Catalinimonas alkaloidigena: one gene and its partner. The protein of the gene in region 2 interacts with the protein of the main gene of each other region in a pairwise test. Links are inferred from orthologs where the notes say so. Each region holds a gene or a part of one and is shown on either strand. Other genes may lie near its edges.

Region 1 (15,664 bases), on a different replicon or contig from region 2:
TTTTGCCGCTCGGCCGCCGCCATGGTCTGGTAAATCTGGGCCTGGCGCAAGGTGGCCCGGCGCTGGTCCAGAAACATGCCCTGCCCGAGTGGCACCACCACGCCCGCGTACGCCAACCCTGCCGCCGGAGTTTGCGTCTCGTCGTTTACGTAACTGCCGATGGCCCGCTCGTAGCCGGCCTGCAACTCGATGCCGCCCGGCCATACGGGTACCTTCAGGTAGCTGTTCCAGTTGTTGTAGTAGGTCTTCTCGCCGAATTCTTTCCGCTGATACGAAGCAATGGCCTTGGGATCGAAGTTGCCCCGCGCCTGACGCACTTCCGCGTCGGCAATGTCCTGATAAAGCTCCGCCTGACGTACGACCGGGTGCGTCTCGCGCATCAGCCCGTACAAATCCTGCAGGGTGAACTGAATCGTGCTGTCCTGCGCCCGGGCGGCGGGCAAGGTCAGCACGAGCCAGAGCACAATCCGCACCCCACAATTGCCGACAAGTGATTTCAGGTACCTCATTTCTCGGTCGGGGTTTTCTCTACGGCTGCGGTTTTGGCGTCGGGCATATTTTCCAGGCTGGGCGGGAAGCCGTTCAGCTGCCGCCAGAGTTCGTACCAGATGGGCACTTCGTTCAGCATGGCCCATCCGTATACGCCCGATCCCTGGCGCAACTGCGCCGGCCAGGGCTCTTCGTTCGGGTCCGGCGTGACCAGCACCCGATACTTCCCATTCGCACTGTTCACATAATCGATTACGGCAACGCGACCGCCAAAGGTACCGACGGCCACACTCGGCCAGCCCGAGAATTGAAGCGCCGGCCAGCCGTCGAACTCCAGCCGCACCGGGTTGCCAATGTGCAACAGGGGAACGTCCATCGGGCGAACGTAGATTTCGGCCGCCACGTCGGGCTGATCGGGCATGATGGTCACCACCGGATCGCCTTCTTTTAACGTTTCGCCGACGCCCGTTTTCAGCGCCCGCACCACGTAGCCGGTCTGCGGGGCCGTCACGAAGTATTGATCTCGGCGAATCTCCAGGTTAGCGTAGTAGTTCCGCAACTTGCTATATTCGGCTTGGGCACCCGCTAGGTAAACTTCCTTGGCGGCGCGTTCGGCCACCGTCTTCGAGATTTTATCGCGGTATTCGGCCTGCAGCGACGTGAGTTGCAGGCGCGCGTTGATCAGTTCCTGCCGGGTTTCCAGCAGCTTGTTTTCCTGCGATACCACTTTGGCAGCGGTTTCTTGGAGCTTCTGCCGGCGGCTTTCGTAAGCCGTCAGCGACACCAGCCCTTTGCGGTAGAGGCTGTCGTACCCGTTGAACTGCCGCTGGGCAATGGCGTACTGCACACGCTCGTTTTCCAGGTCGGTGCTGTCGCTCACAACCTTCAGCCGCACCTGCGTGACTTTATTACGGGCCTTTTCCAGACTGATATCCAGCCCCTGTTGCAGCGCGTTCAGGTTCACGTTCATCGCTTCGATCTGCTCGCGCGTCGCCGCGATGGCCTCCTGCTTGGCGTCCAGCTGTTCGGCCGTGCGGGTCAGTAGTGCCGGATCAAAGTATTCGGTTTTTACTTCGCCGAGCTGCAGCAGGGTATCGCCCGCCTCCACAAACTGGCCTTCGCGCACTTTCCATTCCAGAATACGGCCTGCAATTACCGCGGGCACCATCTGCGGGCGGTCTTGCGGGGTGAGGGCCGTAATCTGCCCCGTGCCGGTGATGTTCTGCTGCCAGGGCAGAAACAGACAGATGATGAGCAGACTGAAGATGCCGATGATCCAATACGCCAACACACGCCCTACCCGCGGGGTATGCAGGGTATTCATGGTTTGTAGTTCGTACTGCGCCAGCGGATCGTTTACCCGCTCTTTTGACAGATTTAACATGGGTTACTGCGTTAGAAAATGACGAGCTACAGTTGTTGTAAGAATGGATTCTGTTGTTGGTGCAATGCTTCGTAGGTGCCCTCGGCCACCAGCGCGCCTTCGTGGAGGATCAGCACCCGGTCGCACGCGGCCAGCACCGTCGGATCGTTCGACACGCACAACAACGACCACGGATGGCGCGAGTCCGTCAGCATGGCGATCATCTCCTGCTTGGAACGCCGATCCAGGGCCTGAAGAAAATCGTTCAGGATCAGGAGCCGGGGCCGCGACACAATGCAACGCGCCAGCATGATGCGGCTGGCAACTGCCGGGGGCAGGTTCCGCCCGCCGGGCAACAGTTCGGTTTCCAGTCCCTCGGGCAGGGCGCCGACCTCTTCGTCGAGGCGGGTCTGGCTCATGGCCCAACGCACGTCCTGATAGCTGATCTGTGGTTTGCCCAGGGTGATGTTTTCGAGCAGCGTACCGTTAAACAGGTCGTCGCGCGATACGTTCTTGCTCACGTAATGCCGGAGGTCGGGCAGGTACACGTCGCGGGCCGAAACGCCATCGAAGCGCACGTCGCCCTCAAAATGGGTCTGCACCCCCGCCAAGATGCGGAGCAGCGCTTCTTTCCCGCTCGAATCAAAACCTGCCAGCGCCAGCCGCTCGCCGGGCTGCAGGTCGAACGATAGGTTGTCTAACAACACTTCATGCTGGTGCTCTTCGGTATAGCGGAGTTTCCGCACCTGCAACTGCAGACCCGGCGTGGTGTCTTGCTTGGAAGAGGGCAGGCCAATGCCGTTGAGGCGTTCCAGAGGCAAATCGGTCACCTGCGCAATTTTTTCCACGCCCGTCAGCGTGTCGTAGATCGTCTCCATGCTGAGGATGGTCTTTTCGACCGCGCCCAGAATCAACACGATGATCACCTCCGAAGCCACAAACTGCCCGAGGGTAATCTGCCGGTCGACGACCAACAGGGTACCCAGCACCAGCAGGCTACCTGTGATGATGGTCTTGAACGTGACGATGTTGATAAACTGCGTCAGCAACACCTTGAAGTGCTTCTTGCGGTAGCGCAGGTAACCGTCGAGCAGATGATCGGTTTTTTGCAAAGCCAGGTTGCTGCGCCCCGTCAGCTTGAACGTCGTCACGTTGCGGGCCAGCTCTTGTAGCCAGTAGGCAATGCGGTACTTGTACTTCGATTCCGTCAGGCTGGTTTCCAGGCCTTTGGTGCCCGTGAAGTAAAAGATCAGAAAGAGGTAGAGCAGCAGGGCCAACCCAAAAAATACGAAGAAGGGGTGGTAAAAGGCCAGCAGCACCAGGCCGAACAGAATTTGCAGGGCTGCAGCCGTCAGTTCGATCAGGACCTTGGGCAACCCCTTTTGCACCGTCACCACGTCGAAGAACCGGTTCATCAGCTCCGGCGGATGGTGGCCGTTCCACGCTTCCAGCTTTACCCGCGGCACCCGGTACGAAAACTCGAACGCCGCTTTGGCAAACAACCGGCGCTGCAAAATTTCGACCAGCGTCAGCTGCATCACCTGCAAGGCGCCACTCAGAAAAACGCCCACGATCACGAGCGAAATCAACACCACGACCGAGTTAAACACCAGCCCGCCCGAGATCAAACCGATGATGGCCTGAATGCCCAGCGGCAACGAAAGCGTGATCAGTCCCGCCGCAATGGCGTAGATGTAGATGTAGGTGATGTCGCGCCGCTCCGCTTTCAGCATGCGGTAAAAGCGCTGCACCGGCTTCAGCACTTTGGCCACCCCCGAGGCATCTTCTTCGCTTACCAGCGTTTCGTGCGCAAACACCGCCAGGTACAGCACCTGATCGTGGTCGTCGGCGTGCAGGTTCCGCAACAGTTCGGCATCGACCGCGCGGGGCATCTCCCCGATGTCGGTGTACTGAAATGCCTGTGTTTCTTTATCGTGTGTGAAAATGACGGGCGCCCACCGCTCGCCTTCCTGCACGAAGGCCACAACCGGGAAATCGGCCCGCACGACGTGCTGCCGGAAAAGTGTGCGCGGTATGTGGTGTCGCAGGATGCGCAACGACACTTGCTCGGCCCGCTCTGCCAGACCGGCAATAAGGGACTCCAGCGAATGAACATCGCACGTAGGGGACAAGGCAGGTTTCTCGATCGCCGGTGCCTCTTCCTGGCGAACAAGTTCCACCAACCGGTGAATAGCCGTCTCGATCATCGGGATTACTAATTAGTAGCAATACTACTATACCAAAAAGCAATCTCTTTGTTCCAAGAAGTATCCTTATACAAGCAATTCTAATACGATTCTAATCTCGCGCGGTTTCTGCATCGGAGCGAATTTCGCGGTGCGGCCATAAAAAAAGCGGCCCTTCCCGAAGAAAGGAGCCGCTTGGTAAGAAGTTAAGGCAGGATCAGACGATCTCTACCAATTGAATCTCGAAAATGAGGTCTTTCCCGGCCAGCGGGTGGTTGGCGTCGAGCGTGATGCTGCTGTCGTTGATATCTGTCACAACGACGGGAATCTGGCGGCCGTTCTGGTCTTGCATCGCCAGTTGCTGACCCACTTCGGGGTTGATATCTGGCGGCACCTGCTGGCGGTCCAGCGTCATGATCATGTCTTCGCGCACGGTACCATAGGCTTCCGCAGCGGGAATTTCGACCGTCTTCGACTGGCCGGTTTCCATGCCGTGTACAGCGGCATCAAATCCTTTGATCATCTGCCCACCGCCGAGCGTAAACTCCAGCGGCTCCTGCCGAGGAATGGACGAATCGAACGTGGTGCCATCCTGCAACCGACCTGTATAGTGAACCTTTACGGTGTCTCCTGATTTCGCTTGTGCCATAATCTATAGTTGTCAATATAGGTGATAAATTCCTGCAAGGTACCCAATTCTGCGGAGCTGTGTTTACCTTTCAGATAATCAATACGTTAAGCCTCTGCCAGCACCTTGTGGGTTGGGGCACCCCAGAAAATAAAAAAGCCGCTTCGTAGGAAGCGGCTTTTTCGTGCAGCACTGATGCTTAGAATTTTTTGCCGGGATAGTACGCCAGTTCGCCCAGTTCTTCTTCAATGCGGAGCAATTGGTTGTACTTGGCCATGCGGTCCGAACGCGACGCCGAGCCGGTTTTGATCTGGCCGGTGTTCAGGGCCACGGCCAGGTCGGCGATGGTCGCGTCTTCGGTTTCGCCCGAACGGTGCGACATTACCGCTTTGTATTTATTGCGATTCGCCAGGTTGACGGCCGCGATGGTTTCGGTCAGCGAACCGATCTGGTTCACTTTCACCAGAATCGAGTTGGCAATGCCCTGGTCGATGCCCTGTTGCAGGCGCTTCACGTTGGTGACGAACAGGTCGTCGCCCACCAGTTGGATTTTGCTGCCGACCAGCTTAGTCAGCTCGCTCCAGCCCGCCCAGTCGTCTTCTTCCATGCCGTCTTCGATGGAAATGATCGGGTATTTGTCCACCCACTCTTTCCAGTAGTTCGCCATTTCGGAAGGCGTCAGTTTGTCGCCAGTCGATTTTTTGAAGTGGTACTTGCCATCTTCGAAGAACTCGGACGAGGCCGCATCCATCGCGATGAACACGTCTTCGCCGGGACGGTACCCTGCCTTTTCAATCGCTTCCAGCACGACCTTGATGGCGTCTTCGTTCGATTTCAGGTTCGGTGCAAACCCCCCTTCGTCCCCGACGTTGGTCGAGTAACCGCCCTTTTTCAGAACGCTTTTCAGGTGGTGGAAAATCTCCGAACCCATTTTCATGGCGTGTGTGAACGACGTAGCGCCCGTCGGCATCACCATAAACTCCTGGAAGTCGATGGAGTTGTCGGCGTGGCTGCCACCGTTCAGGATGTTCATCATCGGAACCGGCAGCGTGCTCGCACTCACCCCACCGATGTAGCGGTAGAGCGGCTGTTGCAGTTCGGCGGCGGCGGCTTTCGCCACGGCCAGCGAAACGCCCAGAATGGCGTTGGCACCCAGTTTGGCTTTGTTGTCGGTGCCGTCCAGTTCCAGCATGACCTTGTCGATCAGCCCCTGTTCGAATACCGTGTAGCCTTCCAGCTCGTCGGCGATGATCGTATTGACGTTTTCAACGGCTTTCAGCACGCTCTTGCCCATGTACTGGCTTTTGTCGTCGTCGCGCAGTTCGACGGCTTCGTGTTTCCCGGTCGAGGCGCCGGACGGGACGGCGGCGCGGCCCAGAAAACCGTTGGTGGTGCGGACATCTACTTCGACCGTAGGGTTGCCACGGGAATCGAAAATTTGGCGGGCGATGATGCGTTCGATCAGGCTCATGTGAATGTGTTTCGTTAGGTGCGTGGAAAATAGCGCGTTTTTCGCGCGGATGATGCGCGGCGAAATTAGACGTTTACCACTTTTATATACAAACCCGGCCCCGATTTTTATGCGACCGAGGGGGATAGGCGGCAGGGCCGGCGACAAAAGGCGGATTTTGGAGAGAGGGTGGCATAGCCGAAAAGTTTTCGCTTATTTGGCAGCTTACTTCTCCCTTTGCATGAAATACCTTCTTTCCGTTTTACTTTTTAGCCTCAGTAGTTTTGGGTACGGACAGGCCACGCCCGACAGCGTTTACCTGTTTTCGTATTTTAAAGGCAACGGCGAAGACGGCCTGCACCTGGCCTACAGCCGCGATGGTTACACGTTCACGGCGCTGAACGACGATCAACCTTTCCTCACCCCCACCGTCAGCGACGACAAGCTGATGCGCGACCCCTGCATTATTCGCGGCGCCGACGGCAACTTCCACATGGTCTGGACGGTGAGTTGGAACGACCGGGGCATCGGCTACGCTAGTTCGCCGGACCTGATCCACTGGTCGGAGCAGCGGTTTCTGCCCGTGATGGCCCTGCACCCCACGGCCCTGAATACCTGGGCGCCCGAGCTTTATTACGACCAGCCACGCAAAGAATACCTGATTTACTGGGCCACGACCATTCCCGGACGCTTTCCGGAAACGCAGGCCGCGGGCGACGAGAAATACAACCACCGGATGTATTACGTCACCACAAAAGACTTCCAGAAGTTCAGCGACACAAAACTGCTGTACGATCCGGGTTTCAACGTGATCGACGCGACCATTCACCGGACGGGCAAGCGGTACGTCATGTTCCTGAAAGACGAAACGCGCACGCCACCGCAGAAGAACCTGAAAGTGGCCTACAGCCGAAAACTTACCCGAGGCTGGGGACCGGCCAGCGCCCCCATCACCGGCGACTACTGGGCCGAGGGCCCGACGGCCATCCGGCTCGACGGCAAATGGACGGTCTATTTTGACAAATACCGCGATCACCGCATGGGGGCCGTGCAGTCGGACGATCTGGAACACTGGACCGATATTTCCGACCGGGTGCATTTTTCTAACGGGACGCGCCACGGCACCATCTTTAAAGTCTCCGCCAGCGAATTTGAAACCCTTCAGCAGGCCCTGCCTGTTTCTGCCGAGTAAATGGAACAATTTACCCCCTCTGCGCGCAGCAAAGTCAAGCGCATTCCGAAACGCGGTGCGTACGATGCCGCCACGGTCTACAGTATTTTGGATGCCGGATGCATCGCCCACGTGGGCTTTGCCGTTGACCAGCAGCCGTTTGTTATTCCCACGATTTACGGCCGGGAAAACGACACGCTCTATCTACACGGGGCGACCACCAGCCGAATGCTGCAGCAGTTGCAACGGGGGCTCCCGATCTGCGTGACGGTCACCCACGTGGATGGCCTGGTGCTGGCGCGGTCGGCGTTTCACCACAGCATGAACTACCGCTCGGTGGTGGTGTTCGGTACGGCAACGCTGGTGCCCGACGACGAAAAGATGCACGCGTTGGCGGTGGTGTCCGAACAGATTCTGAAAGGCCGTTGGGAAGAAGTACGGCTGCCCAATGCGAAGGAACTGAAGGCAACATCGGTGGTGCGGGTGCAAATCGAAGAAGCATCGGCCAAGATTCGGACAGGCGACCCCGGCGACGAACCCGAAGATTATGCGCTGCCGATCTGGGCGGGCGTGGTGCCGATGCACACGACCTTCGGTCCGGTCCAGCCCGATCCGGCGATGGAAACGCCCCTGCCGACACCGGCCAGTGTAGCGGCGCTGTATCCGAAGCAAGGCCCTTCTTCCGGCGCCTCAGCCGAAGATCCCTCTCGTGATCAGGCATAATCCCCATGACGATGCGCCGCTCCGGGTCCGAACCTCCTGCTGCTTTCTCTGTGCGCGGCACCAGATGGTTGCTGATTGGTATCATCGCCCTGGCCTTGACGAACTTCATTCTGGTGCGGTACGTGGACGTGGGCGAGGGGCGGCACCTCAGTGGGCAGATCGTCACCGCGGGGGAAGTGAAACAAGCAGCGGCACGCACGGCCTTGTTTGGCCTGCCGCTCATCGGTTTTCTGCTCGGCACCCTGATCAGTCTGCTGCCGTACCGAAAGCTACCTTACCGAAAAAAGTACCTGCGTTTTTCCCTGGTCCTTGTCCTGGTCCTGCAAACGATCATGCTACTCCTGGCCCTCCGCAACCTGCTGCTGTGGTGACCTGCGCAGGTGCAGCTCGCACTGACGAAGTGCATTTCTTCCCCATCCCGCAATCCGCCCCAATAGCGCTACTCTTCCATAAATTCGGAGGGTGTTTTGCCGAAGTGCTCGCGGAAGCGTTTGGTAAAGTACGACTGGCTGTTGAAGCCGACCAGCATCGAAATTTCGCTGATGTTGCCGCCCTGCTGGCGCAAGAGGCTGGCGGCCTTTTTGAGGCGCAACGTCCGGATAAATTCGCTGGTGCTTTGTCCCGTCAGGGCGGTGAGTTTGCGGTGCAGGTTCGAGCGACTCATGCCGATTTCCTGCCCGAACGTTTCCACGTCGAACTCGGTGTTGCTCATGTTTTCTTCCACCAGCGCCAGCGCTTTCTGCAGAAACTGCTCGTCGATCGAGGTGATCGTCTCTTCCGTAGGTTCCAGGGTCACCCGCTTGCTGAAACGCTCCCGCAACAGGCGGCGCTGCTCCAATAAGTTGCGGATGCGCAGCTCCAGTTCTTCCAGTTTAAACGGCTTGGTCAGGTAATCGTCGGCCCCCGTGTCCAGTCCCTCCAGCTTGCTTTCCAGGTCGGCGCGGGCCGTCAGCAAAATCACCGGAATGTGGCTGGTACGTTCGTCCTGTTTCAGGGCGTGGCACAGTTCGTAACCGTTCATTCCCGGCATCATCACGTCGGCCACCACCAGGTCGGGGATCAGCTCCAGCGCATACTGCAGTCCTGTGTTTCCGTCCGGCGCTTCTATCACCTGCCACCGTTTGGACAGATTCCGGGTCAGAAACTGCCGCAGGTCAGGGTTGTCTTCCACCACCAGCATGTGTGCCGACGCGCCCTCGGCCACCACGGGCGGCGGCAACGCAGGTGGCGTGGCGTGTACCGTGTGCCGTGTGGGGATTCTGTCACCATCGGGCAACACTTCGCCTGCAACCGGCGCATTGGCCAGAGGAAGGGTCACTCGGAACGTGGTGCCCTCGCCGGGTGCACTTTCGACCGCAATCTGCCCCGACAGGAGTTCCAGCAGTTCGCGCGTCAGGGCCAGGCCGATGCCTGCGCCTTCGTACGAGCGGGTCGACGAAGCATCGACCTGATAGAACCGATCGAAGATGCGCGCCAGTTGTTCCGGCGGAATGCCCACGCCCGTATCGGCGACGCTCACCTGCAACAAGCTCTGCGCGGGCCCGGTCAGTTCCAGTTGTGCCGTCAGCACCACCTGCCCGCCGACCGACGTGAATTTGAAGGCATTGGACAACAGGTTGGTGACGATCTTCTCCAGCTTGTCGGAATCGAGCATCACCCAGTGCTGAAACTCCGGCAGGCTATAGCGGTAGACGATCCCCCGCCCTTCGGCAAGCGACACGAACGACCCGGCCAGCATTTTGAGTACGCCCTGGATTTCTACCGGCCGCGTCTCGGTCGTCAGGCTACCTGCCTCCAGCTTCGCCAGATCCAGCAGTTGGTTGATCAGTTGCAGAATCCGGTTCGTATGGTGGTTGATGATCCGGTAATCGGCCTGCCGTTCTTCGGCGTCGGGCTCCTGAAGCATCAGCTGTTCCAGCGTTCCTCCGATTAGCGTCAGCGGCGTGCGGAACTCGTGCGAGATGTTGGTAAAAAAGCGCGACTTGGCGGTGTCCAGCTCGCGGAGCTTGTCGTATTCGACCTGTTGCACGCGGAGGTCGGCTTTCATCCGTTCGCGGTTGGTAATCACGCGAAACATCACGCCGTACAGCGCAATGGCCAGCAGACCATACAGCCCGTACGCCCACCACGTTTTCCACCACGGCGGACGAATCACCAGCGGCACCGACTGTTCGGTCCAGATGCCATCGCTGCTCGACACTTTTGCCCGGAACCGGTAACGCCCCGGCGGCAGGAAGTGGTACGATACCGTCCGGTCGATGCCCACCCGATGCCACGCCGCGTCGTAGCCTTCCAACTGGTACAGGTGTTCGTTCTGTTCCGGATTGTTGTAATGGAGGCTGGTGACCTGAAACATAAAGCTGTTCTGGTCGTGTTTTAGCGAAATCGGAATCTGCGCCGTCAGAGCCTGGCGGAACGCCTGCGCGGTAGCCACACTGTCGTCCGAAATCGGTAGTTGAAACCCCAGTGCCAGTTGCGGCGGCGTCGTGTTGCGTGGAATCTCCTCCGGCACAAACGTATAGTAGCCCGTTCCGGTACCGGCAATTAGCTGGTGGTCGGGTGATTTGTAAAAGTTGTAGTAACCCGTGGTGCGCTGGGTTGGGTAAGTCGTCACTACGTTTTGCCGGGTATCTACCTTGGCAAAGCCGGCGGCGGTACAGAACCAGATGTGCCCCTCGTCATCCTGCTCCACGGCGTAGACATCCCGAAAAGGCTGGCCGGTTCCCTGGTTGGTCAATGCCGTCAGTGTTTCCGACGCAGGGTCGAAGCGGTACAAACTGCCCATGATCTGCTTGGCTCGGCGGCTGGCCAGCCACAAAATGCCCGAGGCGTCTTCTTTAATGGCAGAGATGTAGTCGGGTGTGGGGTAGTGAGTAAACTTCCCGCTCGCCCGGTCCAGCCGGTTGAGGCCGTTCCGTGTTCCGACCCACAAGCGTCCCTGCCGATCTTCGTAGGCGGTATAGACCGAGTCGCTGCTGAGGCTGGTAGAGTCCTGGGGGTAATGCCGGTAATACACAAAGTTTTGTGCGGTTTCTTCCCAGTAACCCAGTCCGTCGCCAAGGGTACAGACCCAAAGCTGCCCGGCGCGGTCCTCGGCAAAGGCGTGGCTACGCGCCCGCGTTTTTGTCGTATAGCGCGCAAACTGTCCCGTCTCGGCATCCAGCCGATTGGGCCCGCGCTGTGTGCCGACCCAGAGCCGCCCCTGGCGGTCTTCAAAAAGGGCATATACCGAATCGCCGCCCAACGTCGTCGTGTCATCGGGCAGGTACGGATGGTGTACAAACGCCTGGGTGCGTTTCTCAAAACGGTCGAGTCCACTCCCGAGTGTTCCGATCCACAAGGTTCCGGACCGGTCCAGGTACAGCACGCTGAGCGAGTCATTGCTCAGACTTTGCTTCTGGTCCGCCTGGTGGCGAAAGCGTTGCTCTTGTCCCGTTTTCTGGTCGCGCCGTACCAAGCCGGCATACAAAGTATGAATCCATAAGGTACTGTCGGGAGGCGCCACGATCGCATTGACCGGAAAAGGCGTGGAATGGAATGGAAACGATACCTGAAAGGGATTGACGCGGTAAAATGCGTTGCCCGAAGCGCCCATAAAAAGCGTACCGTCGCGGGTAACGTAGCCGGTCCAGAGATAACGGTCCTGCAAGCCCTGCCCCCGGATGGCGTTGTAGTTGTGTTCGTAGTGGGTCGTTCGCTGCGTGGCGGGATCGTAACGATTTACGCCGCCCAGCAAGGCCCCGATCCAGAGCGCACCGCTGCCGTCTTCCTGCAAAAACGTAATGCCGCTCTCGCCGACTTTCAGGACGGACAAGGCGGTGGTGCCGAATTGCTCGTACGGGCGGCTCAGGTGATGCGGCTGCGCCGGATCGTACCGCAACCGAGTGAACGTGCCTCGCTCGCGGTCCATCGTGTGCAACCCGTCGCCGAAGGTACCGACCCAAAAGGTTCCACGGCTATCTTCCAGCAACGCACCGATGCGGTTGTCGATCAGGCTGGTCGAGTCGGACGGATCGTGTAAAAAACGCGTGAACCGGTTCGTCGCCCGCTCGAAGCGGTTCAGGCCCCCGGCCCCCAGAGGCGTATCGCCCGACCAATAGCTGCCGGTACCGACCCAGAGCGTGCCGCTTCGGTCTTCGTACAGCACCCGCACCTGATCGTTGCTCAGACTCGTCGAGTCGTCGGGCTGGTGCCGGAAGTGTTGAAACGTGCCGGTGGCGCGGTCCAGCAGGTCCAGGCCGCCGTGGGTGCCGACCCAGAAGTTGCCTTCGTGATCTTCTAGGAGGGTCGTAACGCGGTTGTGTCCGAGGCTGGTCGAATCGCCGGCCACGTGGGCGAATCGCGTCAACGTCGCCGTAGCGGGATCGAACCGGTCCAACCCCTGCCACGTCCCGATCCAGAGGATACCGTTTGCGTCGGTGTAGACCGTTTCGAGCCGGGTCTGCGGTGGCGCCAGCACGTTGTAGACCGACGTGGTTACCTGGTAGCCATCGTAGCGAAACAACGCACGGTCGGATACGAACCAAAGGTAGCCCTGCGGATCTTGCGTGAATTGCAAGGCCGTTCCCCAGTTTACCTCGTTGTGGGGCGTAATGGGGGTGATCGTGACGGGTTGCGCCACGAGCCGCCCGCTTAAAGCCAGGCCCAACAAGATTCCGAAAATCCGTGAAAGTAGCTTCATACGTTTCTACATCAAGCTACAACTGACGTCAGCACAACGCCCGAAGACACCACTCTTGTCTTCCTTTCGCTTGTATGCCATGTGCCTTACCCACGGGCTTGCGCCCCGGTAAAGCGTCTACACTCTATTTTGGGATGAACCAGCGTAATGGTGAAGAGGAAGAGGAGTATGTGGAACCAGCTTGCACATGTTCTGAGTCGAAGTTGGCGACCACGACATCAGCCCCTCGTACACTACCGTTAAAAACTTGCCGAACAAATAAAGTAGACCAGCACCGCTTTCACAACAAGATTCTTACTTTTTTGCAGGAAATCGGGCCGGTTTTTTTCTGCGCTACAGCCTTGCGCATCTACCTGAAAACCAACGCACTGCCTTACAGACCCGCCTACTCTCACCCTACTTCTCCTCCGTTAATAACCCAGCATTGCGGTTGGTAACCAGTTACTTACACAAAGAAGTGGTACAAAGCCCGGGCTTCGTTACGCCCAGCAGCTTTTACACGCCGGCTGGTAAACGTCCTGTGAAGCGTTGGCGTGAACATCGAAGCAAACCGGTGCCTGGGTAATGGTATCCTAAGCGCATCTCAGTCCGCCCGGCATCTCTATGCCTGAAACCGGTCAGCACTGGTAAGTTGTACGAGGGCGTACGACATCCACCGATGCGCTTGGGCGAGCCTCGCCGCCGGCGTTGCCCCTTCCCCACGACTTGCCTGCGTCGGGGCGGGGTTTCCTTCACATTATCAATCCATTACGCCCCCAACTTCGCAGCTGCCGTCCCGGAGAATCTTCGTACCTTCGGATGAAGTTTTCACTATCTACATGTGTAGCTAGTGTAGTTACATCAATTTGGTGTAACTTGCCCGCCCTGAGTATATCGGTGGCTCAGCGCAACAGCCGGAGTCGTGTGCCCCCTGCCATTTTTTATCGCACACGGGCTACATTTCTCGGGCTGCTGAAAGGCCGACTTTTCCGTACCTACCCACCACTACGGTCCTCTTGATGGCTTTGCGCGGACTACGGTTCCGCCGTCCCGTCTTCGCGGCGGTTGCATGCCCCTGTCGCAGGGGGCAGTTACTTGAACTTTATTTGGATGGAATCTTAGTACATGAATCTCTTTTTTACCCGCTGGTGTCTGGTTTTCTGTCTACTGGCCCCTACCCTTTCTGCCCACCCTCCTGCCGATTCGCTGGGATCGGAGGCGACGTTGGACGCGTGCATTCGCTATGCACTGCTGCACCAGCCGGCCCTCCGGCAAACGGCACTGGAACAGGAGATTACCAATGCGGACATCCGCATCCGGCTGTCGGACTGGTTGCCGCAGGTAGGCTTTAACTACTACATCCAGCATTACCTGAAACTACCGGTTTCGGCGTTTCCGGACCCATCGAATCCGGATGGCCCCCGGCGGATTGTGACCATTGGTCTGAAAAATACGTCGGCCCTACAATTTTCGGCCTCGCAGACGCTGTTCAGCGCCGATGTGCTGTTTGCCAGCCGAACGGCCCGCGACTTTCGTGCGCAGTCGTACCAGCAAACGCAGACGGCTAAAATCGACCTGACTGTCGACGTGAGCAAGGCGTTTTACAACGTGCTGCTGACCCAGCAACAAACGCAGGTGCTGCAGGAAACCATTGCGCGCCTGGAACGCAACCTGAAAGATGCGTACAGCCAGTACCAAGCGGGCATCACGGACAAGATCGACTACAAGCGGGCGACCATTTCGCTAAACAATGCCCGCGCTCAGCTCAAGGGCATCTCCGAAAGTCTGGAAGGAAATTATGCGTTGCTGAAGCAATTGATGGGCTACCCTCACGAAGCGCCCTTGCAGGTGGTGAGCGATACGGCCGCGCTGCAACAGGCGGTGCCGCTCGACACATTGCAACAACTGCAGTTCGAAAACCGGGTGGAGTACCAACTGGCCCAGACCAACCTGCGGTTGCAACGCGCCAATGTGGCCTACAACCGGCAGGCGTTTCTGCCGTCGTTGTCGGCGTTTCTGGACTACAACATGCTCTACCAGAACGACCAGATCAGCGAGATTTACAGCCGGCAGTTTCCGAACTCCGTGACGGGCCTTCGGCTGGCGCTCCCGATTCTGCAGGGAGGCCGACGCCTGCAAAACATCCAGCGGGCCAACTTGGTCTATCAGCAGTCGGAACTACAGGTAGAAAACATTCAGAACCAGATCAATACCGAGTACACGCAGGCGCTGGCTACGTATAAGAGTAACCTGGCTGACCTGCAGGCCAACGAAGAAAACCTGACTATTGCGCGGGAAGTCTACACCACCGTAAAGTTGCAATACGACGAGGGGATCAAGACGTATCTGGAAGTAATTGTCTCGGAAACCGACCTGCGGACCGCCGAACTCAACCGCCTCAATGCGCTCTATCAGGTGCTTTCGGCTAAACTCGATGTACAACGCGCGCTGGGCACGCTTTCGCCCGATCAAGAATAACGCTTTCACCATGTATAAATACAGTCTTTATTGTTTTCTCGCGGCCGGCTTGGTGGCATGCGGAAAATCCGATCAACCCCCGGCGGGGCCACCGGCCGTTCCGGTGAATGTTACCCGCGTGCAGAAGCAGCACGCCGTCTATTACGACACATATCCGGCAACGGTCGTTGCGCTAAACGAAGTGGAACTGCGGGCCGAAGTGGGCGGGTACATCACCGAAATCGCGTTTAAAGAAGGCCAGCAGGTTCGCAAGGGCCAGAAGCTCTACGAAATCGACCGGACCAAGTATGCCGCCGCTTACCAGCAGGCCAAAGCCAACCTGGAGGTCGCCAAGGCCAACGAAGCCAAGGCCCAGAAAGACGCCGATCGCTACACGAAGCTGAGCGAACAGGACGCCATTGCCCAGCAGCGGGTCGACTACGCCCAGACCGATTTACAAAACGCTCGCTCGCAGGTTGCCGCGGCCGAAGCCGCCGTGGCGCGAGCCTCGACCGACCTTCGGTACTCGACCATTAC
Region 2 (15,638 bases):
CTTCTTTCGGGAAGCGCTTTTTTTATCGTATTCGAATACCGAGCACTTGCCAGCGCGCAGGTGCTTTTATTTTCCCGGCCTCTCGCGAAGCGAAACCCCGTAGATCCGCTACCTTCGAGGCCACCACCACCCCATTATTTTCAATGATGTATACTTCTGTAATGAAAGGCGTAGGGCACTACGTTCCCGAACGGGTTGTCACCAATGCCGAGTTGGAAGAGCAACTCAATACCAGCGATACCTGGATCAGAGAGCGCACCGGCATTCAGGAGCGCCACTTCTTTACGCCCGGTAAGGATACCGTGGCCAGCATGTCGGCCGCCGCGGCGCGCATGGCGCTGGATCGGGCCGGACTCCAGGCGCAAGACATTGACTTCATTGTGCTGGCGACCATCACACCCGACTATTACTTCCCGGGGTCTGGGGTCCTGTTGCAGCGCGAACTCGGGTTGCCCGGCATCGGCGCGCTCGACATCCGCGTGCAGTGTACCGGGTTTATCTACGCGCTGTCCATTGCCGATCAGTACATCAAAACCGGGATGTACAAGCACGTGCTGGTGATTGGGGCAGAAATTCAATCCTCGGCGATGGACATGACCCCCCGGGGGCGCGGCGTTTCGGTCATTTTCGGCGATGGGGCCGGGGCGGCCGTCGTCAGCGCTTCGGAAGAGCAGGGGCGAGGCGTGTTGTCTACGCACCTCCATGCCGACGGCACCTATGCTGAGGAACTAGTCATCAAAGATCCGGGCAGCAGCCGACCCCAGCGGATGTACGAGGCGATGGGCGAGCTGGACGGAACGTACTGTTACATGAACGGCAACGCCATTTTCAAGCACGCCATCCAGCGCTTTTCCGAGGCGGTGCAAGAGGCCCTGGCGACCAACCACGTCACCAAAGACGAAATCGATCTGCTGGTGCCGCACCAGGCCAACTACCGCATCACGCGCTACTTGCAGGAGCAACTGGAGCTGCGCGACGAGCAGGTATTCAGCAACATTCATAAATATGGGAACACCACCGCCGCCTCCATCCCGATTGCGCTGAGCGAGGCCTGGGCCGAAGGGCGCATTCAATCGGGCGATCTCGTCTGTCTGGCGGCGTTTGGCAGCGGCTTTACCTGGGGCTCGGCGCTGATTCGTTGGTAGCAGCCATCTGCGCCTGAAAACGATAGAAAGCATCGAGAAGCCCCAGGCGCGTGGTATGCGAAGACGACGTGGCCGTTGTTGCAATGCGCAGAGCCGGGGTAGGCCGAGCGGCTTGCTCCAGGCGCTCGAGCGCTTCCTGCACCGAAGTGGTGGCGGGTAGCGCCAGCGTTGTTGGTTCCGTGATGGCAACCGGCGGCAGGTGGGGCAGCAGATCGTGCAGGGTGGCGACGTGCAGTTCGGCCTGAAAGCGGTGCGGCTGGAAGAACGCCCGCACGAAGTCGTTCTGTGGACGGTAAATTAGGTCGCGTGGCGTGCCAAGTTGCTGTACTTCTCCCTGATCCATCAGGCAGATCAAATCGCCCAATTCCAGCGCTTCCATCAAGTCGTGGGTCACCAGAATCACGCTTTTCTGTTGCAATACATCCAGGTGACGAAACTCCTGCCGAATTTGCCGCCGGGTAATGGGATCGAGGGCCCCGAACGGTTCGTCGAGCAGCAGCACCGGCGGATCGGCCGCCAGCGCGCGTGCAATGCCCACCCGCTGCTGCTGACCTCCGCTCAGTTGTGCGGGGTAGGCTTCCGCCATCGAAACGGGCAGCCCCAGGAGCGTGAGGAGTTCGTCCACTCGCTGGCGAATTTGCGTCGCCGACCAGTGCAGCAGCCGCGGCACAACCGCAATGTTTTCCGCCACGGTATAATGCGGGAAAAGCCCCGTTTGCTGAATAACGTACCCGATGCGGCGGCGTAGTTGCTCTACCGGTAACTCCCGGATGTCTTCTCCGTTTAGGAAGATGCGGCCGGCGGTAGGTTCGATCAGCCGGTTGAGCATTTTCAGCGTTGTGGTTTTGCCGCATCCGCTTGTGCCCAGCAGAACTAACGTTTGGTGAGGCGCCACGGAAAAAGAGACTTCGCGGACCGCCTGGTGCGTGCCAAACACTTTGCTGAGCTTTTCGACGTTAATCACGAAGACAAGGTAACGGCGGGCGCGGACTCTACCAAAAGAGTAGGGCTAAACCGCGCATCTGTCGATTCATTGGCCTATCCTACTGAAAATAAGCCCTATGATTTGGGATTCCCAGCCATCGCTTTTTAACTTAGCAACAACGGAAACAAAGTAGCTACACTTTTAAACAGATACACTTTTGAAAGAGAAACTCACCCTGGAACAGGTCATGTCGATGGACCTTCCCCCCCTCATCAACTATGCGGTTCCGTTCATGTTGGCGCTCGTGTTGTTAGAATTTGTCATCAGTCAATATGAAAACCGGGAACTATACGTCGGGAAAGATTTTCTGGCTTCGGCCGGAATCGGGATCGGTAACCTGGTGGTCAGTGCGGTGGTCAAAGCCGGTCTGTTAGCGATCATTCTATTCTTTTACAACCTGGTGCCCTGGACGGTGCCCCCCACGTGGTGGTCTTTTGTCTTGTGCTACGTAGTCTTCGACTTCTTCCAGTACTGGGCACACCGGGTAGCGCACGAACGGCGCATTCTGTGGGCCACGCACGTTACGCACCACTCGTCGGAGCAGTACAACTTCTCCGTGTCGTTCCGCCTGTCGTGGACGCAGCACATCAAAGTCGTGTTCTTCATTCCCGTCGCCTTGATTGCGTTCGATCCGGTTGTGTTCTTCATCTGCTACCAGATTGCCGTCCTGTATCAGTTCTGGATTCATACGGAGCTGATCGGCAAACTGCCTGCGCCGATCGAGTACTTCTTCGTGACGCCTTCGCACCACCGCGTGCACCACGGCTCCGACCCCAAGTACCTGGATAAAAACTACGGGGCCTCGTTCATCATTTGGGACCGGCTGTTCGGTACGTTCCAGCCGGAAGAGGAGCAGCCCACTTACGGTATTACCACGCCGGTAAATTCCTACAATCCGGTCTATCTGGTCTTCCACGAGTGGTCCGATATTTTCCGGGATCTGAAGGGCGCACGTTCGCTGAAAGAAGCGTATGCGGTTCTCTGGTCCGGCCCCGGCAAGTACAACAAAGCCGATTTTCAGGCGGTTGCTAATACCTCGGTGGTAGCAACTACCGATGAAGAGCTAGGCGAGTTGGTCGAAGAAAAAGAAGGCAACGAGATGATGTCGCTCCCCCGCAGCGCATAACCGATAAAGACTACGATCCATAAAAAATCCCGGTCGCAACGCGATCGGGATTTTGTGTTTTCAGGGTAACTAGCTGGATATAACCCTGTTGTTCAAACGCTTGAAAGAGCCTGTCGCAGGAAGGAGAATGTAAGATTAGGACTGATTGTAGCGGGAATACGGCATTTTTTCGGCAGAGCCTGTACTTCCTGTTCCCACGGTGTCTACTAGACTATGCATCGAGCGTATAGCTGCTTGGTACTGAGTTGCATCTTTTTAGGAATGGTCTGTCATATTTAGAGAAGCCACACGTTCTACTCAAAAGCCGTTCTGATTTCGTGCGTGCCGGGGCAGGGATGCCGCAGAAATCACTACGACGTGGTGTAAACAGGCATTAACTCAAGTTATGGGGATAAAAACCATTTACTTTTAATTCAGAAATTGATGTTAAGCCATGTACCACCACGAGTAGAGAATCGCTATGGAAACTTTTAAGCTAACGCATTATGGTACCGTTCAAGGACTTCGTCTAGCCGGCTTCACGCTGCTGATGATTCTATTCCCCATTGTGCAGGTGGCATCGCTCCTCACGTTTCACGGGGTGAACCTGATGATCAGCCAGTGGGTGCAGTTGCCGTTGGTCTCCAGCACGCCGTTGCTGTTGGGCGTATTCGGCGCGTTGTCCGTCAGCCTGATGCTGGTGTGGTTGATTCGGTCGTACCGGACTGCCGCCACCAAGCCTAGCAACTCGTGGTTTCTGCTCGTCGGCATGGCCCACTTCTTTCTGCTGACCCCCGTGTTGTTCTTTATGATCACGGAGTTTTCGGCCTACGTCGAGGGCGCACCCATCAACAGCGACGACCTGTTGTACTCTTCTCCGTTGGTGAGCCTGCTGTTGATCGGTTTCGGCATCAGCTTCGATCTGGTACGTCGCCGTCCAGCCATGGCCTCTTAACACGCATCATCTTCATCTACTAACATAAAGCGGGTGGCCCAGCAATGAGCCACCCGCTTACTTTTATAATAAAACCAAACGACGTGTCGCCGAAAAGCGTCCGGCTTCTACCTGCAACAGGTACGCGCCGGCGGGGTAGGCCCGGTCGAGCCGCAAGCGGAGTGTATGGTTGCCTTCCGTCAGCAGCCCTTGTGGAAACGAAGCGACCTGCTGACCCGTCAGTGACAGAACGTGCAGCGTTACCGGGGCGGAGGTCGGGAGGTGAAACGAGGTGGAGAGTACTTCGGAAGCAGGATTGGGAAACACGCGGACGGCCGACGTAAACGCCAGCGCTTCGGCACTCGACGAGGCCACGGCTTCGCGTGCGATGAAGGCGGTCGTGTAGATGCGGTCGCCAGTGTTGGAACCGTTGCCGTTTGCTTCGTTCCCGGCGGCGTAGAACGTGACCGGCCCGGTGCCGGAAGCGGGGGCGGTCCACTCGAACGTCCAGGTGGTATCGGCCGTACCCGCCAGCGTATGCTTCACGTACGTGCGGTCGCTCTCCGTGCTCGACTGTGTTTTATCCTGATCGGTGATCGTGATGGTGCCGACGTTGGCGTCGTCGGCATCGAGCGCAACCCATTCAAAGCCGTGCACCGAGGCATCGCTGTTTGCAAACGTAACGGTCATCAGATACGTCGAGTCGGGCATGTACGACGTGCAATCGTTCGGCAGCGAAACACTGAACAGCGCACTGCCCGAATTAAGGTCGAAGCCCTGGTGGCATCCGGTGCAAGTCGGCTCGCCCGGGGCGTTGGTGCGTCCGTTCGGCGGACCCCCCGAAAACGTGAGGGCCAGGGGCTGCACCAGAACCAGGACGACGCCCGCCAACAGGAGAGAGGTAACGATTTTTTTCATGGGAGTTGATCAGGATTAAGGGTAAAGCGGAAAGAATTATTGGGCATTGCCGGAAGGCTGGTACGTAAAGCGTGCTTTCACATCTACCTTCTCGGCGATTTTCATCAGCATCAGCGAAGGGCGTTCGATTTTATGATCGACCAGCACCACCTCGAAATCGGTTTCCAGCGTGATCTGCCGGGGCGTTATGGTCAGGTGGCCGGTTAGGGTACGGTTCTGCGCTACACCGTGAATGGTCAGCGTACCGCGGGCCGATACAGGATAGGTGCCGGGTTGCGCAGGATCGATGGTCTCCTGCAACTTGCCTGCGAAGGTGGCCTCGGGGTACTTCGCACTCTCCAGGTAGTTTTCGTTGAAGTGCTCTTCCATCAGGTTGTTCGGAAAGTCGAACCCGCGGATGCGCAGTTTGACGGCCACTTCGCCCGTTTCGAAATTGAGGGCCGAGCGGGCACTTTTGTTCACCGCCTCGATGTCTTCGAGGGGCGCGCTGGAGAAGAAAGAGATTTCGCCGGACTGGCTGAGCCAAAGGCCCTCTTGGGGGGGCGTCACCACAAGGCTGAACAGCAGCAGAAAGGAAAGGAACGTGTGCATGGCAATAGGGTCTGATGGAAAAGAGTTACCAGCCTCCGGCGCGCGTCTGGCGCGGTCCGAGGTTAAAGGTGCGCGAGATGTTGAACCCGAAGCGGATGCCGCCGTCGGCCCATCGGTCGGTCGTGCGGGCGATGAAAAGCGGCTCGACCATGCCCAGCGAGTTGGTAAAATGGAGTTGAAACACGTGCCCACCCGTCTCGATGTCAATGCCGAGCGCCAGGGCGTTCTGGTAGGGCGCGCGGGTGGAGCCGGGCAATACGTAATAATATTCGCCGGTGAGGGCCATGCGGCGGGTGACCTTCATACGCCCCCCGATGCCCAGCGCCCACACGTCATTGGCGTCGGTAGCCAGTTCAACCAGATTGCGGTGCAGGTACGTAGGCATGAGCTGTACCGAAAGCTGTTCGCTGAATTTCCGGGCCAGGAGCAGTTGCGCCACGTGGGTGAGGCGGTGGTCGAACCGATAGTCCCGCTCCGTTTGCGCTCGTCCCAGCGAAGAATTGAGTGTGGTGGCACCCAGCACGGTCACGCTGAGCGGCGTCTCGTTGCTGAACGTCTGTCGCAGAAGTTTGTATTTCACAAAGCCGTCGAAGGTCTTTTCGGTCGAACTACGCCCGATGCCCAGCATCAGCCGCGGCGAAATACCGTATTCCAGCCCCAACCGGATGGTGGCCTGGTCCAGCCCGAAAAAGTTGTAGGCGCCGCCGTTCAACGGGCCAAAGCGGTGCGAGATCCGAAAGTCGAGGTGGCGGGCCGACACGGTTTCGATGGAGTGGCCGCTGATGATCCGCGTCGACTTAAAGGTCGCCAGCGTGTACTCCCGCGGGGGGGGCGTGGTGTCGTTCAGGGCCGACAGCAGGTCGTCCTGCGCGTGCAGGGTGGCCAGCGTCGTGGTGAGCCCCACCAGCAAAAGCAACATCGGAGAGAGGTAGCGCATCGTGCAGATCAGTTATTGGGAGTTCCCTGTTCAATCCAGCGGCGGACTCGCTCGATGTCAGCGGCGGGCAGTTTACTCCCTCCTTTGGGCATGGGCGAGAAACCCGTCTGGTGTGCAATGGCACCTAGCAACTGACCCGTATCGGCCCATTTTTTTACGTTGCTGTGCCCGACCAGACTGATCCCGGCCGAGGGCGTATCGGTACCGTGGCAGCCGGTGCAGTGGGCCGTGAGTAGCGGTTGGATGGTTTGTGCAAAAGAGATTTCGGTCGAATCGGGCGCAACGGGGGCCGGAAAAAGATCTTCTTCGTTGTCGTAACGGCATCCCGACAGGAGGATCACGCTCAGGGCGATCGTGGCAAAGGCTCTGGTCATAGGTAAGGCAGTTGGGAGAGGAAAACCTCACAGCGTCATCGCGTTCGTGTGGATGACTAATGCCTTACTCACGCGCAAACAGCGGCGAGGGAAGCCTGAGGGAAGAAAGTTTTTCGCCGTTCCAGAAAACCAAGGGGCAGTTGGGAGGGCCAAAGGCGATGGATCAGCAAGGTAGGAAGTGACCCTGCGTGGGCACAGGGCATAAAAAAAGAACCCACCGAGGGGTTCTTATGCTGTAAAGCCGGTGGGGAGTAACTTACCGGATGGAGTTGCCCGCTTTGGTCAGAATGTTGCCCAGCGCGGCCATCGAAATCTTGTATTCGCTGTCGACTTCGGCCGTGAGGCTGGCGGTTTTCTGGCCAATCGAAATCAGTTTATCGCTGATGGTTTGCCGGCTCACCACCTCTTCGTTCAGACTGTCTTTCAGTTCACGCAGGTCTTCTGCAATGCTTGTGAACTTCGGTTGGCCGGTTTCCATCAGTTGAGTAATCCAGTGATCGATCGTCACCACGCCTTTTTCCTTGTCTACGCGCTCAATGCCGCCTTGCAGGGCGATGATGGTGTCCTGAAGGGTAATCTCCCCGAAAGAAGTTTCTTCGCTCATATTATCGATATTAAAAGGTGTAACCACAGTGAGCCAGGACACAACGCAGCTGCGTGCCCCGGAGTCTAATACTATAACTACGCAGGGATTGGGAAAGAGGTACGGATTTTTTCAGATTCCCCGAAATTATGCCCGCTTTGTGCCGGGCGGCGTGGTAAAACGGCAGTCTTTTCGCTTGCGACAGTGGCCATAAGGCGGTCTTGCTGAGAAACTTACCACGCATGGGCCGATAACCACGCAACCTCGTATCTTTGCCGCCATGAACCCTCTGGTTGCTCCCTCTGTACTGGCGTCTGATTTTGCCAACCTTCAGCGCGAAATAGAAATGCTGAACGCAAGCGAAGCGGACTGGATTCACGTCGACGTGATGGACGGTCGGTTTGTGCCCAACATTTCGTTCGGCATGCCCGTGGTGAAGGCCATCAAAAAACACGCCCGCAAGCCGCTCGACGTTCACCTGATGATCGTAGAGCCCGATCGTTACCTCCAGGATTTTAAAGAAGCGGGTGCCGATTCGCTGACGGTACACTGGGAAGCCTGTCCGCACCTGCACCGCACGGTGCAGACGATTCATGAACTGGGATGCCGGGCGGGTGTCGCGCTCAACCCCCACACGCCGGTCGACGGCCTGGAGTGGATTCTGCCCGACCTGGATCTGGTGCTGGTGATGTCGGTCAATCCGGGTTTCGGGGGGCAGGCGTTCATCGACGCCTCTTATCGAAAAATTGCGCGGCTGCGCGAGTTGATTCAGCGCGTCGGGAGCCGGGCGGTGATCGAGGTCGACGGTGGCGTTTCGCCCGACAACGCCTCGCGTCTGGTGGAGGTGGGGGTGGATGTGCTCGTGGCGGGCAGCGTGGTGTTTAAGGCCCACGATCCGCAGGCCACCATTGCTACCTTGAAGCAGGCCGGCCGGAAGGCACATACCAAACAAGTGTAGGGGCAGCGTTGTGAAAGGAATGCGAAACGGCTACACTCTTCTTCTGTTTTTCCTGTTTTTTTATACCACCACCTGGGCACAAACGGCACTGGTGCGTGGCAAAGTGACCGACAAGCAAGCGGAGCCGCTGGAACTGGCCAGTATTGGGGTGGAAGGCACCAGCCGCGGCACGGTTACCAACGCGCGCGGCGAGTTTGAACTGCGCGTGGCAGCCGGCCGGGAAGTGACGCTGATTTTCGCACACGTCGGGTACAAGCGCCAGACGTTTCTGATACGGCCCCGAGCCGAAGAATTGCTGACGTTGGACGTCGTGCTGGAGGAAGATCCGCAGTACCTGAAAGCGGTAGAAATTGCCGGCACGCAGTACGAAGAAAAGCGAGACGAGGTCAGCGTTACCAAAATCAATCCGCGGACTGCCAAAGAACTGCCCTCGGCTTTTGGTGACTTTACGAAGATTCTGGCCACGCTGCCCGGCGTGATCAGCAACAACGAGCTCTCGGCCGAGTATTCGGTGCGTGGCGGGAACTTCGACGAAAACTTAGTCTACGTCAACGACATTCAAGTGTACCGTCCGTTTCTGGTGCGGGCCGGGCAGCAGGAAGGCTTGAGCTTCGTCAATCCCGATCTGGTCACCGACGTTGAATTTTCGGCGGGCGGGTGGCAGCCACGCTACGGCGACAAGCTTTCGTCGGTGCTGAACATTCGCTACAAGGAGCCGACCAAATTTGCGGCGTCGGCCAGCCTGAGTCTGCTGAGCAGCACAGCCCATGTAGAGGGCGCCACGCCCGAACGGCGTTTTACTTACGTGATCGGTGCCCGGCAGAAGAGCGCCCGTTATCTGTTCAATACCCTGGCTGTGCAGGGCGATTACTTCCCCCGGTTCTACGACGTGCAGTCGTATTTTACCTGGGATTTGACCTCGCGCAAAAGCCAACAGAACCGCAGGACGGTGCTGGGGCTACTGACCTCGTTTGCCCGCAACCGGTACGAACTGGACCCCAAAAGCCAGCAGACCACGTTCGGCACCATCCGACTGGCGCGCCGCCTTACGGCCGCTTTCGACGGGCAGGAAACGTACGGGTACGATACCTACCAGACGGGTTTGCGCCTGTCGCACCGCTTCAGCGAAAAGGTCCGTTCCGACATGGTGGCGGCGGTGGTCCGGACGCAGGAACGCGAAAACGTCGAGATAGAGGGGTTCTACCGCCTGAGCGAAGTCAATACCAACACGGCCGATCCCGACTTCAACCAGAACGTGAACGAACGCGACGTAGCCGGTTCGTACTCGTACAGCCGCAACGCCTTACAAGCCACCATTTTCCAGGCCACCAGCCGGAATTACTACTTTCCGAACGAGCGCCACGCCGTGGAATGGGGGGGAGGCTACGACCGGGAGATGATCGACGACCGGCTCTATGAATATTACTTTAAAGATTCGGCCGAGTACGTACGGGGCATCAACGGTTTCCTGAACGACACCATCACCCTGAACTCGTTTCGGTTGCGGGGGTACGCGCAGCACAGCATGCAACTCGGTGCCGAAAAGCGGAGTCGGCTGACCTATGGCGCGCGCCTGAACTATTGGAGTGTGAACCAGGAATTGCTGGTCAGCCCCCGTGTGCAATACAGCTTCGAGCCGGCCTGGCAACGTGACTTTGTGTTTAAGCTGGCCGTAGGGGCGTACCACCAGCCGCCCTTTTACCGCGAACTGCGCGACAGCAGCGGTGTACTGAACCTGAACCTGAAGGCCCAACGCTCAATCCACTTCATTGTAGGGAGCGATTACAACTTCCTGGCCTGGGGGCGTCCGTTCAAGTTTACGTCTGAAGTGTACTACAAGAACATGTGGAATGTGGTGCCTTACGACGTCGATAACGTGCGCATCCGCTACTTCGCCGAAAACAACGCGGTGGCCTACGCCGCCGGTGCCGATTTTCGGGTGAGCGGCGAGTTCGTGCGCGGCGCGGAATCGTGGTTCACGCTGAGCCTCCTTTCCACGAAAGAAAACATCCTGGACGATACGTTGGGTTACCTGCGTCGCCCTACCGATCAGCGCGTAACGGCGGCCATTATGTTCCGCGATCACCTGCCCAACAACCCCACCGTACGGATGTTTCTGAATCTGGTGTTCGGGTCGGGGTTGCCCTACCGTCCGCCGGGCGACCCGCGCTACCGGAACCTGATTCAGCGGACGCCTTTGTACCGCCGGGTTGATATTGGTTTCTCGAAAATCTTTATCTTTGATGAAGCCACCACCCTATCCAACTATATGGAATCCATTTGGATAGGCCTGGAGTTACTCAACGCCATCGGAGCACAAAACGTGATCTCCTACCAGTGGGTACGGGACCTGGACAACCGCCAGTATGCCGTTCCCAACACGCTATCGGCCCGCTACCTGAATCTTCGGCTAGTCGCCCGATTCTGACAAGCCTTCCTGGTTTCAAAAAGGTCCTGTCATCGCTGCCCATATATTCCCTTCGCGCAGACGTGATGGTGGAGATATGCTGATTTTCCTATTAAAAATTACATTCTCCGGTTCCGGGCATGTTTGTGCGTGCGGGGGCAACTACGGTGTCTACCTTTGTTCCGCCCGACATCAAACAGGAGGCTAACTTACTGATGCCCTTCTGGTTCTGGGTTGATCCATACATTCATGAGGCGCGAACTCCGTCAAATTTTCTTCCTGATGCTTTGCACGCTGCTGTTCTCAGCCTGCGTTCGCAAGGTGTGTCCGGCTTACCAAAGCGCCTTCATCATGAACGGACGGGTGCAACGCGAACAGTTTTCGTTGTTCGAAGGCGACTCTACGCCGCGTTCGGTAAACCACGTGCAGAAAAACCGTTACCTGGTGATCGAGCACGTCAGCAAGCGGAAAAAGGAAAAAATGCTCAACTCGATCCGCGCCGAACACATCTTCCCAGATCAGATGGAGACCGGAAGCGACAGCACGCTGATTGCGACCGACAGCACCGAAGACGTAGAATAAACCGGCTTTCTCCGCTTTCCTGTTTTGTTTTCCCCAAACCCTCCGGGTTTCTTACCTGACTTTCACGGCATTAGCCCTGTACCCGTGGTCGATTCGTACGGCAACGGAAAAAGCGTGGAAGGCTCGTGGGCTGCTTGCATGCGTTCGGCCAGTTGTTGTGTGACCTCCGGATGTTGTGCTGCCACGTTTTTTGTTTCGCCGGGGTCAGTGGCCAGGTCGTAGAGTTCCAGTGGCCCGGCCGGGTCGTCTGCGAGGTTCCGCCGAATGCCTTTCCAATCGCCTTGGCGGAGGGCTTGTTTGCCGCCCTGTTCCGTAAATTCCCAATAAAGATACGCGTGCGTAGGTTGAGTGCCCCGGTCCATCAGCGTCGGCAGGTACGAAATTCCGTCGGTACGGGTATCGACTTCGACGCCTGCCAACGCGCAGGCGGTCGGCATAAAATCCCAGAAAGCCGACACGTGGTCGGTCGTACGTCCCGCCGCTATTGTTCCTGGCCACCACGCCAGCATCGGCACGCGGATGCCGCCCTCGTACATGTCGCGCTTGTGCCCCCGCAACGGCCCGCTGCTGTCAAAATTTTCCGGATGATGTCCGCCTTCCTGGTGTGGCCCGTTGTCGCTGGTGAAAATAACCAGCGTCTGTTCGGCCATCCCCAGGGTTTGCAGCCGGTCTAGCAGTCGACCGACGTCCCGGTCCAGACGCGATACCATCCCGGCGTAGGCGGCTTTGGGCGTCGGTTGGGCAACATACCCGCCCGCATTACCAGCGAAGGGTTCCTCATCGAACCGACCCGCGTAGGGCTGCTGCGAATCGTCCGGTACGTCGACGTCGGCGTGAGGCAACGAATAGGCCAGGTATAGAAAAAATGGACGTTGCTGATGCTCCTCCACAAACGCTAGGGCTTGGTCGGTAAACAGGTCGTGCGAATACGTCTGCCGTTGTTGGTGCGCGTTGCCCGCCAGAGCCACCTTGGTGTCGTTGCGCCAGAGGCTGTCCGGGTAATGATGGTGCGCAGCGCGCTGGCAGTTGTACCCGAAGAAGTAGTCGAACCCCTGCCGGTTCGGTACGCCTTCGGAACCGGGATACCCCAGTCCCCATTTGCCGATGACGGCGGTTGTGTAACCCGCGGTCTGCAATCGCTCCGCCACCGTAACCGTCGCGTCCGGCAGAGGAGCCTGGCCTTCGGGCTGTACTTCTTTATTGCCCCGCACGTAGCTGTGTCCGGTGTGGAGGCCCGTCAGCAAGGCGCACCGCGACGGCGCACAGACCGTATTGCCGGCGTAGTGTTGCGTAAAACGCAGGCCCTCGGCCGCCATCCGGTCAAGTCGGGGCGTTTGGATCACCGATTGTCCGTAACAGCCGAGGTCGCCGTAACCCAGGTCATCGGCCAGAATAAAGATGATATTGGGCGCGCGGTTTTCTACAACCGGAGCTTCCGACGTAGAACGCGACTGGCAGGCGCATGCCCAAACAAGACAGCACACAAAGAGAGGGGAGAGGCGCATGGAGCGTGGTGGAGATGGAAAGCGGAAAGTAGAAGGCAAGCGGGTTTTTTCCAAAAGTAAAAGGCAAATGAAGGCTTGCGGTGTAGTGACGTTCGGCCCGCCGGAAAGTGAGCGACGGGCAAAGGTTTGATCACCCGGACGGCTTTGGAAACTTCCTGAATTTGTCAACCTTTGGAGCCGAGTGACAACCTGCAGTGCAACTTCATGTTTCAATTAACTGATAAAATCGCTCTGATTACCGGAGCCGCCAGCGGCATCGGCCAGAGCATTGCCTTACGTTTCGCCGCTCAGGGCGCGCTGGTCATCGTGGCCGACCGCGACCAGGCGAACATCGATACCACCCTCCAGCTCATTCAGCAACAGGGAGGAAAAGCGCATCCGCTTCTCCTCGACGTAACCGACCATGCGGCCGTGAAAACCGCGTTCGAGTCGGTGGTGGCAACCTTTGGGCGGCTCGACATTCTGGTGAACAACGCGGGGGTGGCCCACGTCGGAAACCTGGAAAATACCAGCGAGGCCGACTTTGATCGCGTCTACGCGGTGAACGTAAAGGGCGCTTACAATTGCCTGCAGGCCGCCATCCGCCCGATGAAGGCGCAGGGCGGGGGCATCATCCTCAACATGGCGTCCGTTGCCGCTACGGCGGGCATTCCCGACCGCTTTGCTTACTCCATGAGCAAGGGCGCGGTGCTGAACATGACGCTTTCTGTGGCGCGCGACTACGTACAAGACGGCATTCGCTGCAATGCCATTTCGCCCGCCCGCATCCACACGCCGTTTGTCGACGGCTTCCTGAAAAAATATTACGAAGGACGCGAGGAGGAGATGTTCGAAAAACTTTCGGGCACGCAACCCATCGGTCGCATGGGCAAACCCGACGAGGTCGCCAACCTGGCGCTCTACCTCTGTTCCGACGAAGCCGCGTTCATCACCGGTTCCAACTTTCCCATCGACGGCGGGTTCCTCTCGCTGAATATGAACAACTAATTTGCTATGAAATTTATCCGTTTTGGCCAACCCGGCGCCGAAACCCCCGGCCTGATCGAAGAGGGGAAGCGTCTTGATGTGAGCGCCTTTGGCGAAGATTACGACGAAAACTTTTTTGCCACCGACGGCCCGCAACGGCTGGCCACCTGGCTGGAAACCTTCCGGGCTACCTGCCCGGTCGTCGACGAAAACGAACGCCTCGGTCCGCCACTGGTGCGCCCCAGCAAGATCATCTGCATCGGCCTGAACTACAAAGATCACGCGGCCGAAAGCAACATGGACTTGCCTAAAGAGCCGATTATTTTCTTCAAGGCGACTTCGTCGATCGTGGGGCCGAACGATGACCTGATCATTCCGAAAGGCTCCGAAAAAACCGATTGGGAAGTGGAACTGGCCGTGGTCATCGGCAAAAAAGCCAGCTACGTTTCAGAAGCAGAGGCGATGGACTACGTGGCGGGGTATTGCCTCCACAACGACTACAGCGAGCGCGCGTTTCAACTGGAGCGTTCCGGCCAGTGGGTGAAAGGCAAAAGCTGCGACACGTTCGCGCCCCTCGGTCCGTTCGTAGCGACGAAAGACGAGATCAGCGACGTTGATAATCTGCGCCTCTGGCTGACGCTGAACGGCGAAACCATGCAGGATGGCACCACCGCCGAGCTGATCTTCAACGTGCCCTACGTAGTGAGTTACCTGAGCCAGTTCATGTCGCTGTTGCCCGGTGACATCATTTCGACCGGGACGCCCGCCGGCGTAGGACTCGGCATGAAGCCCGCCCGGTTCCTGAAACCCGGTGACGTTGTGGAATTGGGCATCGACGGACTGGGCAGTTCCCGTCAAGTGGCCAAGGCCTGGGGCGCCTAGCCGAACGAAACCTCATGGAAAAAATCGACGCCCATCAGCATTTCTGGCGGTATTCGCCCGCGACCCACGCGTGGATCAGCGACGCCATGCAGGTGTTGCGCCGCGATTACCTGCCGCCAGACCTGAAACCTGCGTTGGAGACCAACGGCTTCGCGGGGTGTGTGGCGGTACAGGCCTCGCAAACGGAAGCCGAAACGGACTTTCTGCTGCAACTGGCTGACCAGTACGACTTCATTCGGGGCGTGGTGGGATGGGTCGACCTGCGCGATCCGCAGTTGGGCGAGCGGTTGGCGCACTGGACACAACATTCCAAACTAAAAGGGGTACGCCACGTGGTGCAGGACGAACCCGATGACCGGTTTCTGTTGCGGCCCGACTTTCTGCGGGGCGTAGCGATGTTGGCCGACTTTCACCTCACGTACGACATCCTGATTTTCGAGCGACAACTGCCGGCGGCGGTGGCGTTCGTCGAAAAATTTCCGGAACTACCGTTGGTCGTCGACCACATTGCCAAACCGCGCATTGCCGACGGAATGCTGGAGCCCTGGGCGCAACACATGCGGCAACTGGCGCAATTTCCCCACGTGCATTGCAAAGTGTCCGGCATGGTAACCGAGGCCGATTGGCAAGGCTGGACGCCCGACCACTTCAAGCCGTACCTGGACGTAGTTTTTGAGGCTTTCGGGCCGGAGCGCCTGATGTTCGGGTCCGATTGGCCGGTCTGCCGCCTCGCGGGCGAGTACGATCAGGTCGTGCAGCTTCTCGA

What was found.
Region 1: the proteins of rpe (region 2) and eno interact in binary tests that used the Escherichia coli proteins (3 or more experiments, as listed by UniProt). The link is inferred for Catalinimonas alkaloidigena from one-to-one orthologs.

The regions. Positions count from the first base shown.
Region 1 is NZ_FNFO01000002.1:490,407-506,070, reverse strand. What follows is about bases 4,002-6,850. They hold eno (phosphopyruvate hydratase), read right to left. Parts: upstream 6,138-6,850; coding sequence 4,866-6,137; downstream 4,002-4,865. Other genes in these bases: BLR44_RS05445 (glycoside hydrolase family 43 protein), read left to right, coding at 6,358-6,850; BLR44_RS05455 (FKBP-type peptidyl-prolyl cis-trans isomerase), read right to left, coding at 4,256-4,687; BLR44_RS05460 (peptidase domain-containing ABC transporter), read right to left, coding at 4,002-4,059. In the rest of the region: BLR44_RS28525 (TolC family protein), read right to left, coding at 1-509; BLR44_RS05465 (HlyD family secretion protein), read right to left, coding at 506-1,873; more of BLR44_RS05460, read right to left, coding at 1,900-4,001; more of BLR44_RS05445, read left to right, coding at 6,851-7,308; BLR44_RS05440 (pyridoxamine 5'-phosphate oxidase family protein), read left to right, coding at 7,309-8,010; BLR44_RS05435 (hypothetical protein), read left to right, coding at 8,061-8,381; BLR44_RS05430 (two-component regulator propeller domain-containing protein), read right to left, coding at 8,450-12,691; BLR44_RS05425 (TolC family protein), read left to right, coding at 13,796-15,148; BLR44_RS05420 (efflux RND transporter periplasmic adaptor subunit), read left to right, coding at 15,159-15,664. UniProt on the Escherichia coli protein: Catalyzes the reversible conversion of 2-phosphoglycerate (2-PG) into phosphoenolpyruvate (PEP). It is essential for the degradation of carbohydrates via glycolysis.
Region 2 is NZ_FNFO01000005.1:314,541-330,178, reverse strand. Bases 6,869-9,691 are described here. They hold rpe (ribulose-phosphate 3-epimerase), read left to right. Parts: upstream 6,869-7,852; coding sequence 7,853-8,530; downstream 8,531-9,691. Other genes in these bases: BLR44_RS15025 (TonB-dependent receptor), read left to right, coding at 8,550-9,691; BLR44_RS15035 (hypothetical protein), read right to left, coding at 7,246-7,593; BLR44_RS15040 (c-type cytochrome), read right to left, coding at 6,869-6,989. Outside these bases: BLR44_RS15075 (beta-ketoacyl-ACP synthase III), read left to right, coding at 147-1,145; BLR44_RS15070 (ABC transporter ATP-binding protein), read right to left, coding at 1,114-2,109; BLR44_RS15065 (sterol desaturase family protein), read left to right, coding at 2,318-3,256; BLR44_RS15060 (hypothetical protein), read left to right, coding at 3,717-4,190; BLR44_RS15055 (choice-of-anchor V domain-containing protein), read right to left, coding at 4,254-5,087; BLR44_RS15050 (YceI family protein), read right to left, coding at 5,124-5,678; BLR44_RS15045 (DUF5777 family beta-barrel protein), read right to left, coding at 5,704-6,615; more of BLR44_RS15040, read right to left, coding at 6,624-6,868; more of BLR44_RS15025, read left to right, coding at 9,692-10,958; BLR44_RS15020 (hypothetical protein), read left to right, coding at 11,187-11,519; BLR44_RS15015 (arylsulfatase), read right to left, coding at 11,582-13,024; BLR44_RS15010 (SDR family NAD(P)-dependent oxidoreductase), read left to right, coding at 13,229-14,011; BLR44_RS15005 (fumarylacetoacetate hydrolase family protein), read left to right, coding at 14,018-14,872; BLR44_RS15000 (amidohydrolase family protein), read left to right, coding at 14,887-15,638. UniProt on the Escherichia coli protein: Catalyzes the reversible epimerization of D-ribulose 5-phosphate to D-xylulose 5-phosphate.